One region of the Cereibacter sp. Soil_C_27 genome, then DNA from elsewhere that is predicted to be linked to it. Evidence: riboswitches for the same ligand, from Rfam matches in the RefSeq annotation. Region 1 holds a riboswitch; each other region holds the start of a gene.
The links. A riboswitch is a leader RNA that binds a small molecule or an ion and turns the genes downstream of it on or off. The one in region 1 is predicted to bind cobalamin.
Positions count from the first base shown of each region.

Region 2: it holds a riboswitch for cobalamin, as region 1 does, so the genes downstream of both, AC3A5Z_RS04795 (TonB-dependent receptor plug domain-containing protein) here and AC3A5Z_RS01800 (DUF1636 family protein) in region 1, are expected to answer to the same signal.
Region 3: it holds a riboswitch for cobalamin, as region 1 does, so the genes downstream of both, AC3A5Z_RS06880 (ABC transporter substrate-binding protein) here and AC3A5Z_RS01800 (DUF1636 family protein) in region 1, are expected to answer to the same signal.

Region 1 is NZ_JBDGJD010000001.1:362,777-369,390, reverse strand. It holds gene cobN (cobaltochelatase subunit CobN) at 1-2,991, opposite strand, end outside; gene cobW (cobalamin biosynthesis protein CobW) at 2,995-4,029, opposite strand; gene AC3A5Z_RS01800 (DUF1636 family protein) at 4,026-4,388, opposite strand; cobalamin riboswitch at 4,491-4,694, opposite strand; gene cobO (cob(I)yrinic acid a,c-diamide adenosyltransferase) at 4,730-5,353, shown strand; gene AC3A5Z_RS01790 (NnrS family protein) at 5,350-6,549, opposite strand.
Region 2 is NZ_JBDGJD010000001.1:957,450-964,063, forward strand. It holds gene AC3A5Z_RS04775 (ABC transporter permease) at 1-68, opposite strand, end outside; gene AC3A5Z_RS04780 (ABC transporter permease) at 58-969, opposite strand; gene AC3A5Z_RS04785 (ABC transporter ATP-binding protein) at 973-2,043, opposite strand; gene AC3A5Z_RS04790 (amidase) at 2,102-3,556, opposite strand; cobalamin riboswitch at 3,710-3,907, shown strand; gene AC3A5Z_RS04795 (TonB-dependent receptor plug domain-containing protein) at 4,046-5,902, shown strand; gene AC3A5Z_RS04800 (ABC transporter substrate-binding protein) at 5,853-6,614, shown strand, end outside.
Region 3 is NZ_JBDGJD010000001.1:1,395,293-1,401,906, forward strand. It holds gene AC3A5Z_RS06870 (ABC transporter ATP-binding protein) at 1-230, opposite strand, end outside; gene AC3A5Z_RS06875 (FecCD family ABC transporter permease) at 227-1,285, opposite strand; gene AC3A5Z_RS06880 (ABC transporter substrate-binding protein) at 1,285-2,295, opposite strand; cobalamin riboswitch at 2,430-2,625, opposite strand; gene AC3A5Z_RS06885 (SLAC1 anion channel family protein) at 2,756-3,748, shown strand; gene AC3A5Z_RS06890 (ABC1 kinase family protein) at 3,854-5,176, shown strand; gene AC3A5Z_RS06895 (class I adenylate-forming enzyme family protein) at 5,212-6,546, opposite strand; gene AC3A5Z_RS06900 (SDR family NAD(P)-dependent oxidoreductase) at 6,549-6,614, opposite strand, start outside.

The DNA.
Region 1 (6,614 bases):
GATCTCGGCGGCGCCGCGGAAGCCGTGCCGCATCATGCCCGTCGCCCAGTCGGGGTTGGCGGCGCGGGCGCGGACGGTGCGGGCGATCTCTTCGGTGAGCGAGCGGGCGCGCGGGGTCGCCTGCGTCGTGTCGAGATGGTAGAGCGCGGGGGCCTCGCCGCCCAGTCTGGCGACGGCGGCGGCGAAGCCCGCCTCATGCGCGGCATAGTCGGCGGCCAGCAGCAGGTCGGATTCCGCCAGATCCTGCGGGTGCACGAAACTGTCGGCGGCCAGCACCCGCGCCTCGAGGCCGGGGCGGTCCTGCCGCGACTGACCGTCCTTGCCGATGGCCCAGCTCGAGGCGGCAAGCCATGCCTCGCCCGCCGCCAGTCGCGCGCCTTCGGTGAATTCCTCCAGCGCCGAGCCCATGCCGAGGCCGAACATCCCCGGTTTCGGGCCGAAGACCCGGGCGGCGCGCTGGCGGTAGGGATTGTCCTCCGGCGGCTCTTCCCGCTCGGCCAGCGCCTCGGCCCCGGCTTCGAAGAGTTGGGCGAGACCGGGGAAGATGTCGCGGAACAGGCCGGAGACCCGCAGCGTCAGGTCGATGCGCGGCCGGCCCAGAAGGGCGAGCGGGATCACCTCGAAGCCCGCCACCCGGGCCGAGCCCTCGTCCCAGCGCGGGGCAAGGCCGGCCAGATGCAGCGCCATGGCGAATTCCTCGCCCGCCGTCCGCATCGAGGCCGAGCCCCACAGATCTATGACCAGCCCGCGCGGGTAGTCGCCATGGTCCTGCAGGTGGCGGCGGATCAGCTCTTCGGCCAGCTTCACGCCCTGCGCATGGGCGGCGCGGCTCGGCACGGCGCGGGGATCGACGCTGAAGAGGTTGCGCCCGGTCGGCAGCACATCGGCCCGGCGCTGCGGCGAGCCGGCGGGACCAGGCCGGACACGGCAGCCGGAGAGCGCCGACAAGAGCCCGTCGCGCTCCGCCTCGCCGCAGTCGCCGCGCCCGAAGACATGCAGGCCGACGCCGAAGCGGCTTTCCTTGATGTCGCAGACGAAACGGTCAATCCGCACGATGGCCTCGGCGGCGGAGGCGCCGGGCGGGATGCCCAGATCGTCCTCGACGCCCCGCGCCCGGGCCTCGTCGCGGATCGCGCCGATCAGCCGGCCGCGGCGCGCGGGGTCGAGCCCGTCGGCGGTGGAATATTCATCCAGCAGCCGCTCCAGCCCGGCCAGCGTCTCCGGCATCCCGGCCTCGGCCAGAGGGGGCGGCAGGTGGCCCAGAGTCAGCGCGCCGATGCGCCGCTTGGCCTGCGCCGCCTCGCCGGGGTCGTTGACGATGAAGGGATAGATCACCGGGGTCGCGCCGATCAGCGCCTCGGGCCAGCAGGCGCCGGAAAGCGCCACCGCCTTGCCCGGCAGCCATTCCAGCGTGCCATGCGCCCCCATGTGGATCAGCGCCTGCGGCGCCTGCGCGCGAAGCCAGAGGTAGAAGGCGACATAGCCGTGGCGCGGCGTGCGCGTCAGGTCGTGGTAGTCGCCGTCGCGGGTCAGCGCCTCGCCGCGCTCGGGCTGCAGTGCGACCAGCGCCTTGCCCCGGCGCAGCGCGGCAAAATGAAAAGCATTTTCACGGCAGGCGGGGTCAGCCTCGGGCGCACCCCATGTGTCGTGAAGATCGGCCTGCAGTTCCGGCGGCAGGCTGGCCAGCGCGGTGCGATAGGCGTCGAGCGGCCAGCTTTGGAAACTGTGCTGCAGGCTCTCCAGCGGCGCACCGGGATCGATGGCATAGTTCGCGTCCGCCAGATCCTCCAGCACCGCCTCGGTCGAGGCCAACGCGTCGAGCCCGACGGCATGGGCCATCTGCCAGCCCTTGCCGGGATAGGTGGAAAGCACCAGCGCCAGATCGCGGTTCCCGACCGGCGTCCGGCGCAGGCGGTCCCAGGCGCTCACCCGCGCCACCACGGCCTCGATGCGGGCGGCGTCGGGGCGGTGGGCGAAGAGGTTGAACTGCAGCGCCGGGTCGCGCTTGCCCGGCGACTTGAAGCTGACCACCCCGGCGAAGAGCCGGCCGTCGACCTCGGGCAGCACGACATGCATGGCGAGATCGGCGGGCGAGAGGCCACGGTCGGAGACCGCCCATTCCCGCCGCCGCGCGGTGGAGAGCGCGACCTGGAACACGGGGCAATCCGCCGTCTCGAAGGGGGTCGTGCCGTCGGGCCCCTGCGCCGAGAAGGCGGTGGCGTTGACGATGGCCAGAGGCGGATGCGCGCGGAGATGCGGCGCGAGCCAGTCGGCAAGGCCCGGGCTCTTCAGCGAGGGCGCGAAGACGCCATGCGCGGCAAAGCCCGCCTGCCGCAGCGCCGCGATCAGCGCGTCCACCGGCGCGGTGTCGCCCGCCGTCAGATAGGAGCGGTAAAAGCTGACCAGCACCCCTGCGCTTTCCGGCGCCGGGATCACGCCGCGCTCGGGGTCGTAGAAGCCCATGTCGGGCACGGTCTTGGCGCCGATCACCGGCCCGGCATAGAGCCCCGCCGCCAGCGCCAGCTGCGCCAGCGCCGCCTGCGCCGCCACCGCCCCGCCCGCGTCGCAGAGCGCCGTCAGCCGCCGCAGGGTCGAGACCGGCAGGGTGGAGAGCCGGTCGAGCCGCGCATCCTCGCGCCCGTCGGCCGGCAGCACGGCAAGTGCGATACCCTGCCGCCGCGCCAGATCCTGCAGGGTGGCGAGCCCATAGGCCCAGTAATCCTCGCCGCCGATCACCCGCACCAGCACGGCCTTGGCGCCGCCCAGCGTGCGCTCGGCATAGGTGTCGACCGAGAGGGGATGACGCAGCGCCACCAGATTGGCGAGCCGGAGCGAGGGCAGCGCGCCCTTCGCCCGGTGCCAGCCCGCCGAGAAAGCCCCGAGGTCGCTGTCGGAGAAGGACAGCACGACCAGATCCGCCGGGTCCTGCCCCGGATCGAAGGGCGTCTCCGCCTCTTCCAGACCATGGCTTTCGCGGAAGACCAGATGCACCCGTCAGGCCCCCAGAACGGCGCTGATCGCGGCTTCGTCGATGTGGTGATGCTCGGCGATGACCACGAGGCGCGACTGGCGCGGCTCCGCGCCCCAGGGCCGGTCAAACTGCATCCGCACCCGCTCGCCCACCGCCTGCACCAGAAGCCGCATCGGCTTGCCGGTCACGGCGACATGGCCCTTCACCCGCAGGATATGCTGCTCGCGCGCCAGACGGACGATGGCGGCGCTCAGCACCTCGGGGTCGGTCAGTTCCGGCAGCGCGATCACCACCGAGTCGAAATCGTCATGCTCGTGATCGTCGGCGCCGTCATGATGCGAGGGCCGCGCCGCCAGATCGTCCTCCGCCGCCGCGCCGAGCCCGAGGATCACCCGCGGGTCGATCACCCCGTCGGTCATCGCCAGCATCGGCACCTCGCGCGGGGTTTCGGCGGCGATCAGCGCCCGCGCCTCGGCCAGCCCGGCGTCGCCCGCCAGATCGGCCTTGGACAGAAGGATGATGTCGGCGCAGCAGATCTGGTCCTCGAAGACCTCCGAAAGCGGGGTCTCGTGGTCGAGACTGTCATCCGCCGCGCGCTGCGCCTCGACCGCCGCAACATCGGGGGCGAAGCGGCCAGCCGCCACGGCCTCGGCATCGGCCACGGCGATCACCCCGTCGACGGTGATGCGCGACCGGATCGCCGGCCAATCGAAGGCCTTCAGCAAGGGCTTCGGCAGGGCGAGGCCCGAGGTCTCGATCAGGATGTGGTCGGGGCGCTGCGGCAGGGCCATCAGCGCCTCGATCGTCGGGATGAAATCATCGGCCACGGTGCAGCAGATGCAGCCATTGGCCAGCTCGACGATGTTCTCCACCGGGCAGGACTCGTCGGCGCAGCTTTTCAGGATGTCGCCGTCTACCCCGACAGTGCCGAACTCGTTGACGAGGATCGCCAGCCGTTTGCCTTGCGGATTGGCCATCAGGTGCCGGATCAGCGTGGTCTTTCCCGCGCCGAGAAAGCCGGTGATGACGGTGACGGGGATCTTGGTGAGCGCGGTCATGGGGCCTCCAGCGGCGGGATGCGGGCAAGGGATTGTTTGCGGAAGATCTCGGGTCGCTCGCGCCAGGGCACGATGCCGTCGGCGGCCCCGGCATAGGCGCCGGCCCCGGCAAGGATGGCGGGCGCGTCGGTCTCGGGGTTCAGCCGGCCATAGACATAGGTCCAGCGGCCCGGCGCGCTGAGCGCCACGGCGCAGCCCTGCGAGCAGGCGGAGAGGCATTCGACCGGGCGGATGGTCACGCCCTCGGGCGCCTCGCCCGCGCAGAGTGCCTCGTGCAGCCGTGCGCCGGGCGGCAGCGCGCCCTCGGGCACGGGCTCTCCCGCACGGCATGTGGTGCAGACGTGAAGCGTGACGGCCATCCCCGGTCCTTTGCGTAAGGCATGGGGGGTCCGGGCCAATGGAAGACACGACTGGGCGGGCCGGGCGCGTCATCACACCGGTCGCGGAACACCCCGTCCGCCCGTTAAGTCTCTGTGCTGGCAGGTCTCCCGGCTTGCGGATCCTGGGTCTTCACCCAACGGACGCCCGCCTTCCCGACCTTGCGGTCAGTGGCCTCGGGCGGCCTTTCCGGTCACGGTCGCGGGGGCGGCTGCGCCTCGGGCCGAAGCCCTGTCGCATTCCCTCTTCGCCTGTCATAAACAGGAACCAACACGGGGGCATGTGACGCAGGAGCCTCCCCGATGTCAAGGAGCAGCACCGCATGAGCGACAGCACGGAACAGGCCGAACTCGACCGCCACGCCGGCAAGATGGCCAAGAAGAAGGCCGCCCGCGACCGGATGATGGAGGGCAAGAGCGGCGAGAAGGGTCTGGTGATCGTCCACACCGGGGCGGGCAAGGGCAAGTCGTCCTCCGGCTTCGGCATGATCCTGCGCTGCATTGCCCATGGCATGCCCTGCGCCGTGGTGCAGTTCATCAAGGGGGCCTGGGACACGGGCGAGCGGCGGCTTCTCACGGAAAACTTCGCCGATCTCTGCCAGTTTCACGCCATGGGCGAAGGGTTCACTTGGGAGACGCAGGACAAGGCGCGCGACATCGCCGCCGCCCGCGCGGGCTGGGAGAAGGCCAAGGAGCTGATCCGCGATCCGTCGATCCGGCTGGTGCTGCTGGACGAGATCAACATCGCGCTGCGCTACGGCTATCTCGATCTGGAGGAGGTGCTGGCCTTCCTGCGCGACGAAAAGCCACATCTGACGCATGTCGTTCTGACCGGCCGCAACGCCGCCGAGACGCTGATCGAGGCGGCGGATCTGGTGACCGAGATGACGCTGGTCAAGCACCCGTTCCGGTCGGGCATCAAGGCGCAGGCCGGGGTGGAGTTCTAGGCCTTCGGCCCGCTGAAGATCGGACGCAGGACGGGCCCGAGCGCCGTGGGCAGGAAGGCCAGCAGGAACAGCGCCCAGCCGAGGGTCCAGAGCGTCGCCGCCCCGGCGATCAGCCCGGGGTAGTGGTCGGGCAGCGCATCGACCGCCAGCCGCGCGCCCGTGGCGAGCCAGATTAGCGCGTAGCCGAGGATCAACGGCGGCCCGGCCCGCAGCGCCGGCCCGTCACGCCGCGCCGCCGCCCGGGCGGCGATCGACAGGATCATCCCGCCCATCGCGCCCATGGTCAGCGCATGCACCGCATCGGCCTCGCGCAGGATCTCGGGGGAGAGCCGGGCGAGACCGACCAGCATCAGCCCGACGGGCAGCCAGAGGAAGGTCAGGTGCAGCATCGCCAGCAGCGGGTTGCCGAGCGCGGTGAGGCTGGCCCAGCCGGCGAAGCGCCAGAGCTGGGCAAGCGCCGCCAGCATCAGCGCGACGGCGCTGGCCCGCTCGACCCCGGCGAGCGTCAGGCCGAGGGCGGCGAAAAGCAGCAAGAGCCCCAGCCGGTCGGCCAGCGGGTTCTGCCGGGGCATGCGGCCCCTGCCGGTCAGCTTGAGCCAGTTGCCGGTGAAGGCGGGCAGCATCTTGCCGCCGATCACCGAAACCTTGATGGCGAAGAACATCCAGAGCGCGCGGGTCAGCGCCTGCATGTCGAAGGGCAGCGTGCCGTCGCGCGCCCCCAGCACGAAGAGCAGATCCGCCAGCCCCAGCGCCACGACCGCCGAGGGAAAGCCGAGCTTGCCCCAGACCCGTGCGCCGAGGATGTCGTGGTAGAGCAGCCCTGCCACCAGCCCGAAATAGCCGATCCCGGGCAGCACCAGCAGCGGCAGCGGCAGGCTGTCGCCCCAGACCATCGCCAGCCGCTCCAGACACCAGAGCGCGACGACGGCCTGCAGCAACCGCCCCGTTACCGGGGGCCGCCCGGTCCAGCCAGTGACGGCGGTGAGGAAATAGGCCGCCATCGAGGCGCCGCCGAAGCCCGCCAGCATCTCATGCGCATGCCAGTGCACCGGCGTGCCGAGGCCGGGCGACGGCAGGCCGAGCACCGCGCCCCATTGCCACCAGACAAGCGCGATCACCGACCAGAGCCCCGCCGCCAAGAACAGCGGCCGGTGCGGCGCGAGCCAGAGATCGGAGAGGCGCTTCGGGAGGGTCATCGGGCGGGTCCGGATTGGGCAGCCCTGCTATGGACCGCCGCGGCCCCGTCCCGCAAGGGGGCTGG
Region 2 (6,614 bases), 590 kb from region 1:
ACGAAGGCCAGCGCGGCAATGGCGGTGAAGCCGGGGAGGGTGGTGGCGTCGAAGCCCTTACTGGCCATGCGCGCCGCCTTTCCCCGCAGCGCGGACATAGACGAGCAGCGCCGCCAGCACGATCAGCAGGAGCAGCATCGACAGCGAGGCGCCGAGCGGCCAGTTGCGGCCCTGACCGAACTGCAGCTCGATGAAATTGCCGATCATCATCTGCTTGCCGCCGCCGAGCACCCGCGGGGTGACATAGGCGCCGAGCGAGGGCACGAAGACGAGGATCGAGCCCGCGACGATGCCGGGCTTCACGATGGGCAGCACCACGCGGCGCAACACCTGCCAGCGGGTCGCGTAGAGGTCGTAGCCCGCCTCGAGCAGGCGCATGTCGAAGCGGTCGATGGCGGCGAAGAGCGGCAACACCATGAGCGGCAGGTAGACATAGGTCATGCCGATCAGCACGGCGGTGTCGGTGTAGAGGATCTGGATCGGGCTGGAGATGGCCCCCATCGCCAGCAGCACCGAGTTCAGGATGCCCTCGTTGCGGATCACCTCGTTGATGGCGAAGGTGCGGATCAGCAGGTTGGTCCAGAACGGGATGGTGATGAGGAAGAGCCAGAGCGCCCGGGCCTTGGGCGAGCGGGTGGCGATGAACCATGCGGTCGGGAAGCCGACGACGAAGGTGATGAGCGTGGTGAGCAGCGAGAGCCGCACCGAGCGCCAGAAGATCGTCAGATGCGCGTCGGCGAGGGCCATCGTCTCGGTGAAGATGTCGCGGGTGAAGAGGATGCCGACCCAGGCGTCGGTCGAGAAGTCCCAGACCACGCCGCCATACTGGCCGGGGGTGAGGAAGCTGTAGACCAGCACCACGAGCAGCGGGCCCGCCGCGGCGAGGGTCAGGACGACCAGCGCGGGGGCCGACAGCAGCCAGCCGTCGCGGATCCTGCGTCTCCTTGCGGTGTCTTCGCCTGCCGACATCGGTCAGTCCCCCAGCACTTGCGCGGCACCGGGAGCAAAGCGCAGCCCGACCTGCGTGCCCCGCTGCAGCCCCGCCTCGCCACTGGCGCTGCTTTGCAGGCGCGCCACGACCTCGGTGCCGTCGGGGAGGGCGAGGTGGCAATGGGTGTCGGTGCCGAAGTAGACGAGATCGGTGACGGTGGCGGGCAGGGCCTCGGGGTCGGTCAGCTGGACGAGGCGGACCTGTTCGGGGCGCACGGCGACCGTCACCGGGCCTGCGCTGCGCAGCGTCGCCGCCACGTCGATGCTGCCGCCCGAGGCCAGCGTGACGCGGCCATCCCGCAGCGTGCCGGGCAGGAAGTTGGTCTCGCCGATGAAGCTGGCGACGAAGCGGTTGGCCGGCCGGGTGTAGATGTCGCGCGGGCTGCCGATCTGCAGGATCTTGCCAGCGCTCATCACCCCGATCCGGTCGGACATGGTGAGCGCCTCTTCCTGATCGTGGGTCACGAAGATGAAGGTGATCCCGGTCTCGGTCTGCAGCCGCTTCAGCTCGGTCTGCATTTCCTTGCGCAGTTTCAGGTCGAGCGCCGAGAGCGGCTCGTCCAAGAGCAGCACCTTGGGCTGCGGCGCCAGCGCCCGGGCGAGGGCCACGCGCTGCTGCTGGCCGCCGGAGAGCTGGCTGGTCTTGCGCCCCGCCATCGCCTCGAGCCGGACGAGGGCCAGCATCCGGTCGGTGGTGGCGGCAACCTCGGCCTTGGGGCGGCCCTGCATCTGAAGCCCGAAGCCCACGTTCTGCGCCACGGTCAGGTGCGGGAAGAGCGCGTAGCTCTGAAAGACGGTGTTCACCGGGCGGCGGTTCGGCGGGTCGGTGGTGATGTCCTTGCCGTCGAGCAGGATGGCGCCGGAGGTCGGGGTCTCGAACCCGGCGATCAGCCGCAGGAGAGTGGTCTTGCCGCAGCCGGAGGGGCCGAGGAGGGTGAAGAACTCGCCCTTGCGGATCTGGACCGAGACGTCATCGAGTGCGCGGACGGCGACATCGCCCTGACCGAAGGCCTTGATTGCATTGCGAGCTTCGACGGCTATGGCTTCGGTCACTGATTTCCCCGCTGTCGTTTCGCCAAGGTTAAGCAGGCCCTCCGGCCTCTGGCAACCCTCACGCGGGTCTGAGAGGCAGGGGGGCGGGGCGGCGGTGGCTCCAGGGGGCAGCGCGCTCGATTTCTGCGCAGAGCGCGATCAGGAGTTCGTCCTCGCCGAAGCGGGTGGCCAGATGGATGCCGATGGGCAGACCGCCCGCCGACATGCCCAAGGGCAGCGAGGCGGCGGGCTGGCCCGAGGCGTTGAACACGGCGCAGAAGGGCGAATAGGCGAAGATGCCCTCGGGGCCGGTGCGGAAGGCGACGTAATCCTCGGTGTCATGCGAGAAGCGCCCGACCCGGGCGGGGGGCTCGGCGAGGGTGGCCGAGAGCAGGATGTCGGGGCCGCGCTGCGGATCGAAGAAGCGGGCCATCTGCCGCCCGAAGGCATGGATCTCGCCCACCGCCTCGAGGTAGCGCTCGCCCGAGATCTCGGCGGCGCGGGCCATGGCGCCGCGGCCCACGCCCTCCACCTCGCCGGGGGCGAGGTCGCGGCCCTTCAGCGCCTTGCGGATGCCGAGCGCCGTGCCGCAGGCGACGATGTCGGTCCAGGCGGCCATCATCGTCGCCACATCGGCATGGGGCCGCATCGGTTCGACCACATGGCCGAGGCTTTCGAGCAGCGCCCCGGTCTCGAGCACCGCGTCGCGCACCTCGGGATGGATCGGCGCGCCGCTGAAGGTGGTATCGCAAAGCGCCACGCGCAGCCGGGTCGGCGGGCGCGAGATGGCATCGGCATGGCTGCGGAGGAGCGGCGGGGCGCAGTAGGGCGCGCCGGGGTCGGCGCCGGCGCAGGCGTCGAGCATGGCGGCGGTGTCGCGCACCGAATGGGTGAGGAAGCCGTCGATCGCCATGCCGGCCCAGCCCTCGCCGGAGTAGGGGCCGTCGGGCAGGCGGGCGCGGGTCGGCTTGAAGCCGAAGAGGCCGCAGGAGGAGGCGGGGATGCGCACCGAGCCGCCGCCGTCGGAGCCATGCGCCATGGCGACGATGCCCGCGGCGACCGCGGCGCCCGATCCGCCGGAGGAGCCGCCGGAGGTGTGGTCGGGGTTCCACGGGTTGCGGGTCGGCCCGCCATAGACCGCCGCCTCGGTCGCGGCGCCGATGCCGCCCTCGGGCGAGGTGGTGCGGCCGAAGGTGACGACGCCGGTGGCGCGCATCCGCTCGAAGATCGCGGAATCCTGCGCATAGCGGGTGTTGGCCAGCAGCCGCGAGCCGTTGTGCGAGGGGAAATCCACCGCCTCGCAGCCGAGATCCTTCAGGAGGAAGGGCACGCCGGTGAAGGGGCCCGCGGGCAGGCCCGCGGCGATGGCGCGGCGGGCGACGTCTTCCTGCAGCAGGACGACGGCGTTCAGCATCGGGTTCAGCTCTTCCACCGATTGCAGGGCGGCGTCGAGCAATTCGTCGGGCGTCACGTCGCGCCGGGCGACGAGGGCGGCGAGATCGGTCGCATCCTCTGCGCCAAAAGTCCGAAACATGCGATTCCCTTCCGCCTTCCTGCCAGTCGAGCGGGCATGCTGCGGCGGGGGGCGGGGCAGGTCCACCCGGATTCGCCGCCCCATGTGCCTTTTACGACGCCTTTCGTCGCAGAAGCTGGCCGAAGGCGGGGCTTGACAGGCCGGAGCGTTAACCTAATGAGGACGTGCTTCGGTTCCGGCTGACCCCGGATGAAAAGGGAACGCGGTGCGGCCATCCGGCCCATCCCGCGGCTGCCCCCGCAACTGTGAGCGGCGAGCGACGGTCGACTGTGCCACTGGGATCTCCCCCGGGAAGGCCGACCCGAGCGAAGACCCGCGAGTCAGGAGACCTGCCGCAGCGATCACCCTTTCCGGGGCGCGGGGCGCGTTCCGGAGGCGGTCTTCCCGCTTCAGGTGACGAACCGCCGGCAAGGGCTGTCCCTCCGCCGGCACTGTCGCAAAGCTGCCCCGCCGCCTTTCCGGGCCGCGCGGGGAAAAAGGGAGTGAACCATGAAATACGCAGGCGTCTCGCTGCTGGCCCTGATCGCCGCCACCCCGCTGCCGGGTCTGGCGCAGGTGATCCAGCTGGAGGAGATAGTGGTGACGGCCGGTCTGGAAGAGACCGAGGCGAGCCGGACGGGGGCGAGCGTCAGCCTTCTGACCGAGGAAGATCTGCAGGCGAACGAAATCTCGCTGGCGGACAGCCTCGCGCGGCTGCCGGGCCTGTCCTTATCGCGCAATGGCGGGCTGGGGGCGACGAGCAAGCTGCGTATCCGTGGCCTCGGGTCGGAATATGCCGCGGTGCGCATCGACGGGCTGGACGTGGCCGACCCCTCCGCCACCCAGACGGCCTTCGACTTCGGCGGGCTGGCCACGGGCGGCCTGTCGCGCGTGGAGGTGCTGCGCGGGTCGCAATCGGCGCTCTACGGCTCCGAGGCCGTGGCGGGCGTGATCGACATTCGCAGCTTCCGCCCGACCGATCCGGGGGTAAGCGGTGCGGCCTCTGTCGAGACGGGGAGCAATGATACCTGGTCGGGCAACCTGTCGAGCGGGCTGCTGACCGACCGCGCGGAACTGGCTTTTACGGTGACGCGGACGATCACCGACGGCATTTCCTCGGCGGCCTCGGGCAGCGAGCGCGACAGTTTCGCCAGCACCTTCGCGACGCTCTACGGCGCCTTCGATCTGACGGACACGCTCCGCGTCGGTGCAAGCGCGCTGTCTGCCGACACGGTGCTCGACTTCGACGGCTTCGGCGCGATCGGGCCGGCAGATTCGTTCGACACGACCCGCGGCAGCCTGCGCGGCGGGAGGGTCTTTGCCGAGTTCAGCACGGGGGCGGTGGATCACAGCTTCTCGCTGTTCCAGACCACGACGAAGCGCGAGACGCCGGTGCAAGAGGTCTGGGACATCGGCTATTACGAGGGCACGCAGACCGGGATCGCCTATCTGGGCGGCGCCGATCTGACCGAGCAGATCCGGCTGGCCTTCGGTGCGGAGCGGACCAAGGAGGAGCTGATCGCCGGGGCGGGCATGCCGGGCAGCAACGAAACGGACGCGCTGTTCGGCGAGCTGCGCTATGCGGCGACGCCCGATGTGGACGTGTCGCTGGCGCTGCGGCATGACGAGCCAAGCGACTTCGACGGCAAAACCACGGGCCGGCTGGCGGCAGCCTGGCGGATTGCCGACGCGACCATCCTGCGCGGCGCAGCGGGGACCGGATTCCGGCTGCCCTCGACCTACGAACGCTTCGGCGGCTATGCATCGGAAGACCTGCAGCCGGAGACGAGCCGCAGCTACGAGCTGGGGGTAGAGCGGCTGTTCGGCGACGCCGGCAGTCTGGAGGTGACGCTGTTCGACACGACGATCACCGACCGGATCGGCTTCGACTTCGCCGAAACGAGCTGCGGGTCGGGCTTCGGCTGCTATGCGCAGGTCGATGGCGACACGCGCAGCCGCGGGGTGGAGCTGTCGGGGCGGATGACGATCGCCGAAGGCTGGGAGTTGTTCGGCAACTATACCTATACCGACGCCAAGACGACCGATCTGGGCGTCGAGACCCGGAGCGTACGGGTGCCGCGGCACGATCTGGTGCTGGGCGTGGACGGGCGGCTGGCCGACGGGCTGATCGGCTCGCTGACCGTGCAGCATGTGTCGGACGTGATGGACACCGCCGCGGTTTTCGGCAACCCGGACGAGCCGCTCGACGACTACACGCTGACGAATGCCTCGGTGACCTACGCGGTCTCCGACAGCGCGGATGCCTATCTGCGGGTCGAGAACCTGTTCGACGAGGAGTATCAGACGGTGAGGGGCTATGGACAACCGGGCCGGTCGATCTTTGCAGGGCTGCGTGCGCGGTTCTGACAGACGGGACGCGCGTCGCGTCGCCGGGGCGCTGTGCGTCGCGGTGGCGCTTGCGCTGGGTGCGGGCGGCGCGCGGGCCGGGGCGCCGGAAAGGGTCGTCTCGATCAATCTCTGCACCGATCAGCTGGCGATGATGCTGGCGGCGCCGGGGCAGCTGGTGTCGGTCTCGGCGCTGGCGGTGGAGCCGCAGTCGTCGTCGATGGTGGAGGAGGCGCGGGGCTTTCCGCAGAACTTCGGGCAGGCGGAGCAGGTGTTTCTGCTGCGGCCCGATCTGGTGCTGGCCGGCACCTTCACGGCGCGGGCGACGGTGGATCTGCTGCGCAGGCTGGGGGTGACGGTGGTGGAACTGCCGCCGGCCGACAGTCTCGACGACGTGGCCGCGCATCTGCGGCTGGTGGGCGCGGCGATGGGCCGGGAGGCGGAGGCCGAGCGGCTGGTGGCGCGCTACGAGGCCGATCTCGCGCGGTTGCGGGTGAGCGCCGAGCCTGCGCCTGCGGCGATGTATTACCCGAACGGCTATACCACGGGGGCGGGGACGCTGGCCGACGAGATCCTGCGCCATACCGGCTTTTCCAATGTCGCGGTGGCGGCGGGGCTCGCCGGGGGCGGCATCCTGCCGCTGGAACGGCTGGTGATGGCCGAGCCCGAGATGGTGGTGACCTCGCTGCCCTATCCCGGCGCGTCGCGGTCGGAGGAGATCCTCGTGCATCCG
Region 3 (6,614 bases), 1.0 Mb from region 1:
AGCATCTGCGCCATGGCGCGCCGCGAGAGCCGGGCCTGATCCTTGCCGTCGAGCCGGATCGCGCCGCTGGCAGGCGTCAGCACCCCCGCCGTCAGCCTGAGCAGCGTGGATTTGCCCGAGCCGTTCGGGCCGATCAGCCCGAAGGTCTCGCCCGGGCGCACCTCGAGGCTGACATCCTCGACGATCGGGGTCGTGCCCGCGCGCCAGCCCACGTTGCAGAGCTGGATCATGACCGCATCTTCCGGCCGCGGATCAGGATGACGGCGAATCCCGGCGCGCCGACGAGCGCGGTCACCACGCCGATGGGCAGCACCTGATTGGGCACGATCACCCGCGAGACCACATCGGCCAGCACCAGAAACACCGCACCGATCAGGGCCGAGGCAGGGACCAGCCGGGCGTGGCGCACGCCGACGAGAAAGCGCGCGGCATGCGGGATCACCAGACCGACGAAGCCGATGGCGCCAACGATGCTGACCATGGTGGCGGTGATCATCGTCACCACCGCGATCAGCAGCGCCTGGGTGCGGCGGATCGGGATGCCCATGGTGAGCGCGGATTCGGCGCCGAAGGTGAAGGCGTCGAGGGCGCGGGTCTGCACGAGGCAGAGCAGCACGCCCGCGACCGAGACCGGCACCGCCAGCCAGACATCGGGCCAGCGCACGCCGCTCATGTTGCCCATCATCCAGAAGGTGACGCCGCGCACCTGCTCGGCACTGGCTGACTGGGCGATGACGAAGGAGGTGAGGGCGTTGAAGAGCTGGGTTCCGGCGATGCCCGACAGGATGATGAGCCCGGCCTGCGGCAGCCCGGTGCTGCCGCCCGCCGCCCGCGCCAGCAGCACGACCAGCGTGAAGGCCAGAAGCCCGCCCGCGAAGGCCCCGACCGAGAGCGGCAGGGTGCCCGCGCCGATGCCAAGCACGAGGATCAGCACCGCTCCGGTGGAGGCGCCTGCCGAGATGCCGAGGATATAGGGATCGGCCAGCGCGTTGCGCAGCAGCGCCTGCAGCACCACGCCCGAGACGGCGAGCCCCGCGCCGCAGGCGGCGGCAACGATGGCGCGCGTCAGGCGGTAGTTCCAGACGATGCCCTCCTGGATCGGCGGCAGCGGATAGTCGCTGCCGAAGAGCCGGTTGGCCAGCGTCTGCCAGATGACGGCGGGCGGGATGATGGTCTCGCCCACCGAGATGCCGAGGGTCAGCGCCACCATGAGCGCCGCCAGCCCCAGCGCACCGCGCGACAGGCTCCGCGATCCGAGCCGCACCGACCCTGTCGCGGCGGAGATCACTTGGCCGGGCCCTCGGCCGCGATGGCCTCCACCACCGTCTCGATGCCCGAGGGAATGCGGATGCCGGCGTGGATCTGGTGCGCGTCGATGACGATCACCCGGTTCTCGCGCACCGCCCGCATCCGGCTGGTCACCGGATCGGTCGAGAGGTGGTCGAGCTTCACCTCGTAATCGTCGGCGGCAAAGCGGCGGCGGTCCATCCGGGCCACGATGATGTAGTCGGGATCGGCGCTGGCGATGGTCTCCCAGCCGACCGCGGGCCATTCCTCGTTCGAGTCGACCACGTTGCGCAGGCCGAGCGTCTTGAGGAGGAAGCCCGCGATGCCGTTCTGCCCGGCCACGAAGGGGTCGAGCGCCAGATCGGGGCTGGAGAACCAGACCACGGCGGTCTTGCCCTCGATGCCGAGAGCCTTGGCCTTCTCCGCCGCCGCGTCGACCCGGGCGCGCAGCTCGGCCTCGAGATCGGCGCCGCGCGGCTCCACGTCGAAGATCTGCGCCAGTTCGCGCACCGCGCGATACATCAGCTCGATCGAGAATTCCTGCGTCCGCGCCCCGTCGCCGCCCACCATGTTGTCCTTGCCGACGCAATCGGCGGGCATGGCATAGACCTCGGTCCCCAGCTCGTTGAACTGGGCGCGGGTGCCGACGGCGCCCTGCGGGCCGACGTGGAATTCGAATTGCGTGGTGACGAGTTCCGGCTCCTTGGCCATCACGGCCTCGAAGCCGGGATGGTTGTCGGCCAGCCGCTCCACCTTGGCATTGGCCTCGGCGAAGGCGGGCTGGACCTCGTTGAACCAGACCGAGGTGCCCTGCACCTTGTCGGCAAGGCCCAGGGCATAGAGCATTTCGGTGGTGGACTGGCCGATGGTCACGACGCGCTGCGGGGCCGCGTCGAAGACGAGGGTCTGGCCGCAATTGTCGATCGACAGCGGATAGGTCGTGGCCTGTGCCGCGCCGCCCGCGAGGCAGAACAGGGCAACGGCGCCCGGAAGTCGGCTGAGGGTCATGGATTGGGTCTCCGATGAGGGGAAGATCGCTCACCGGACGGGGGCGCCTCCACAGGAGAGCGCGGGTCGGCCAAGGGCAGGCCGCAAAGCCAGACACAGGTCATACGCATCCTTCTCCGGACACCCCGCCCGGCGTTACGTTTCTGCTGTCGGCAGGTCTCCTGACTGGCGGATCGACGCTTTGCCCGGCCTTCCCGGGGCGTGGGCCCCAGTGGCGAAAATCGAGCGTAGCTAACCGCCTACAGTTGCGGGGGCAGTTCCGGTTCACGGCCGAGGCCGTGGCGGATTCCCTGTTAGTTCCATGTGGAAACCGACAGATCTTGCCTAGCCTCACCGATTGGTGAGGTCAAGCGCCGCGCGCGGTAGGCCCTGTGTGACGAGGTCACGGTGCGGCGGCGCGGGCCGCGCTAGGAGGGACGGGCGGCGCCGATCTGCCGCTGTCTTTGCCGGGGTTTCCGCCATGCACAGTTCCTCCGCCTCCCTCCCATCCGCCGCCCCCGCCGGGGATGCCCGTCTCGCGCATTACCCGGTCACCTTCTTTGCCATCGGCATGGGGATGATGGGCCTGACCCTCGCGCTTCATGCGGCCGAGACCGCCTTCGGGCGGGAGCCCGAGGTGTCGCGCGCGGCGCTCGGGGGGGCGCTGGGGCTTCTGGGGCTGGTGGCGCTCGGCTATCTGGCCAAGGCGCTGCGCCATCCGGCGGCGGTGGCGGCGGAGTGGCATCATCCGGTGCGAATCGCCTTCTTCCCGGCGATCTCGATCTCCATGCTGCTTTTGTCGGTGGCGCTGCTCGGCGAGCGGCCCGAGGCGGCGCGGGTGGTCTGGATGGCCGGCACGGCGCTGCAGGGGCTTCTGGCGCTGGCGGTGATCGCGGCATGGATCGGACATCGCAGCTTCCAGCAGGGCCAGCTGACCCCCGCCTGGTTCATCCCGGCGGTGGGCAATGTGATCGTACCGCTGGCGGGCGTGCCGCTGGGCCATCCCGAGATTTCGTGGCTGTTCTTCTCGGGCGGGCTGGTGTTCTGGATCGTGCTGCTGACGCTGGTCATCAACCGGCTGATGTTCCACGACCCGCTGCCGGGCAAGATGGTGCCGACGCTGATGATCCTCGTCGCCCCGCCTGCCGTCTCCTTCGTCGCCTGGCTGCGGCTGACGGGTGAGGTGGGCGCCTTCGGGCATATCCTGCTGAGCATCGCCTATGTCTTCGCGCTGATCGTGGCGATGCAGGCGGCGAAGTTCCGGCGGATGCCGTTTGCGATGTCCTGGTGGGCGCTGTCCTTCCCGCTGGCGGCGCTGAGCATCGCGAGCTTCGCCTATGCCGGGGCCGCCCTGTCGGCGCCGCACCGGTTGATCGGGCTGGGGCTGCTCGGGCTTCTCGTGCTGGTGGTGGCGGGGCTGATCCTGCGCACCCTGCTCGGCATCTGGCGGCACGAGATCTGTCTGGCGGACTGAGCCCTGCTTCACATTCCGGTCACCGAGGCGCCGCGGCGGCGCCCTTTGCCTGCCGCGGCCTATCTGCCTTCTGCAACCCGATCCTCCTCCAGCAAGGAATACCGCGTGCCGCATCGCAGCCCCGAGCCGAAATCCCTCGCCGTTCCCAGTTCCCGCCTGTCGCGGATCGCCCGGCTGGGCGGGCTCGCCTCGGGCATCGCGGGCGGCATGGCCGTGCAGGGGGTGCGGCAGATGGCGCAGGGCAAGCGGCCCTCGATGGGCGACCTGCTGCTGACGCCGGGCAATGCGATGAAGGTGGCCGACCAATTGGCACAGATGCGCGGTGCAGCGATGAAGGTGGGCCAGCTTCTGTCGATGGACGCGGGCGACATGCTGCCGCCGGAGCTGGCGCAGATCCTCGGGCGGCTGCGGGCCGATGCACATCACATGCCGGGCGGGCAGTTGAAGAAGGTGCTGGCGGCGAGCTGGGGCCCGGACTGGCTGCGGCAGTTCCAGAAGTTCGACGTGCGCCCGATCGCGGCCGCTTCCATCGGGCAGGTGCACCGGGCGCTGACGCGGGACGGGCGGGACGTGGCGATCAAGGTGCAATATCCGGGCGTGCGGCGCAGCATCGACTCCGACGTGACGAATGTGGCGGCGCTGATGCGGATGTCGGGGCTGGTGCCGAGCGGGCTCGACCTTGCGCCGCTGTTGGAGGAGGCCAAGCGGCAGCTGCACGAGGAGGCGGATTACCAGCGCGAGGGGCGCTGCCTGACCGAGTTCGGCGGCCTGCTGCAGGACGATCCGGCCTTTGCCGTGCCGGTGTTGCAGGCCGATCTGACGACGAAGGACGTGCTGGCCATGAGCTTCATGGAGGGCGTGCCGGTCGACGATCTGGCGCAGGCGCCGCAGGCGGAGCGGGACCGCATCGTGACGCTGCTCGTGGATCTGCTGTTTCGCGAGCTCTTCGTGTTCCGTCTGATGCAGACCGATCCGAATTTTGCCAACTACCGCTATGCGCCGGAGACGGGCAAGCTGATCCTGCTCGACTTCGGCGCGACGCGGGCCTTTGCGCCGGACCTGGCCGAGAGCTATCGCCGCCTGCTGCGGGCCGGGGTGGCCGAGGACGCCGATGGCATCCGGACGGCGGCGCGGGAGATCGGCTTTCTGGCCGAGACCACGCCGGAGCGGCTGGAGCGGGCGATGCTGGCGATGTTCGACCTGTCGATGCAGCCGCTGCGCCGCGAGGGGGCGTTCGACTTCGGCGCCTCGGACCTGCCGCTGCGGCTGCGCGATGCGGGCATGGCAATCGCCGAGGACCGCGGGGCCTTTCCGCTGCCGCCGATGGACACGCTGTTCCTGCAGCGCAAGTTCGGCGGGATCTTCCTGCTGGCGAGCCGTCTGAAGGCGCGGGTCGATCTGCGGGCGGTGATCGCGCCCTATCTGTGAAAAACCCCTCCGCACCCGTGGCGCGGAGGCGAGGCTCAGAGCCGCTTCTGCTTGAATCGGGCGGTGGCGAGCGTCTCGCTCACCACCTCGATCTTCTGCGGGATCTTGTAGGGTTCGATCACCCCGGCAAGCCCGCGCCGGATCGCAGTGCGGATCGCGGCGGGCGGGGCGAGGGGATCGGCCATGCGGATTCGGGCGCAGACCGCGGCGCCGAGCAGCGCATGCGGCGCGCCGAAGACCGCGACCTCGGCCACGCCGGGGATCTGCATCACCGCATTCTCGACCTCGGCCGGAAACACCTTCTGGCCGCCGACATTGATCATGTCGCTGTCGCGGCCCAGAAAGCGCAGCCGGTCGCCTTCGACCTCGACCCGGTCGCCGGTGCGATACCAGCCGTCCGGGGTGAAGGGGCTCGGCGCGTTCAGATAGCCGAGCATCGCCGTGGTGGCGCGGATCTGCAGCAGCCCGTCCACCACGCGCCACGCGGCTCCCTCGCCATCGAGCCGCAGCCAGCGCGACCGCGCCCCGGCAGATTGCGAGCGCAGGGCGCCAAGCTCGGAGGTGCCGTATTTCTGGATCAGCTGCGCCGCCGGGAAGGCATCGGCCACCCGGTCCAGAAGGCCCTGCGGCATCATCTCGGCGCCGTAGGTGATGACCCTGAGGCTCGGCAGCTCCGGCAGGCGGTTCAGGAGCAGCATGTTGAGGAAGGAGGGCGCGGTCGGCAGCACCTCCACCCCATGCGCGGCGATGCGGGCAATCACCGTCTCGGCCGAACGGTCGGGAAGACAGACGAGGGTCGAGCGGTTGGCGAGCGAGTAGAGCAGCGTGTCGATGCCCGCGATATGGTCGAAGAGCAGGAAGGCCAGCGTGACCAGATCCTTGCCGGGTCTCGCGAACTTCGACAGCAGCCGCCGCACGTCATGCACCGCGCCCTTGGAGGCGCCGGTCGTGCCCGAGGTGAAGATGATCAGACCCGGCGCCGCCTCCTCGCGCAGTTGCGTCAGCAGCGGATGGGCCGAGCTGCCGGGCAGGGGGGCGATCTCGCCCGTCGCGGCCTCGATGCGCCATGCGGCATCGGCCAAACTGGCAAACTCGGCCTGCTTCTCGGCGCTGGAAGGCGCCACCGGAGCGACGATGGCCCGCTGGCGCCAGAGCGCCAGCAGCCATGCGGCGGAGGCCGAGCCGAAATCGCCGGCGAGCTGCACCGAGGCGCCCGGCGCCACACCGGCGGCCAGCAGCCGCGCCTCGGCCCTTTCGATCTGCGCGAGCAGATCGGCATAGCTGGAGACCCGCCCGTCGGCCTCAACGAAGGCGGTCTTCTGACCGGCGGCGGCGAAGCCGTCGATCAGGAACTGAACGCAGTCCGCCACGATCACACGCCGCCCAGATAGAGGGTCTGGCCGGTCACGAAATCCGACTCGTCGCGGAGGAAGAAGTC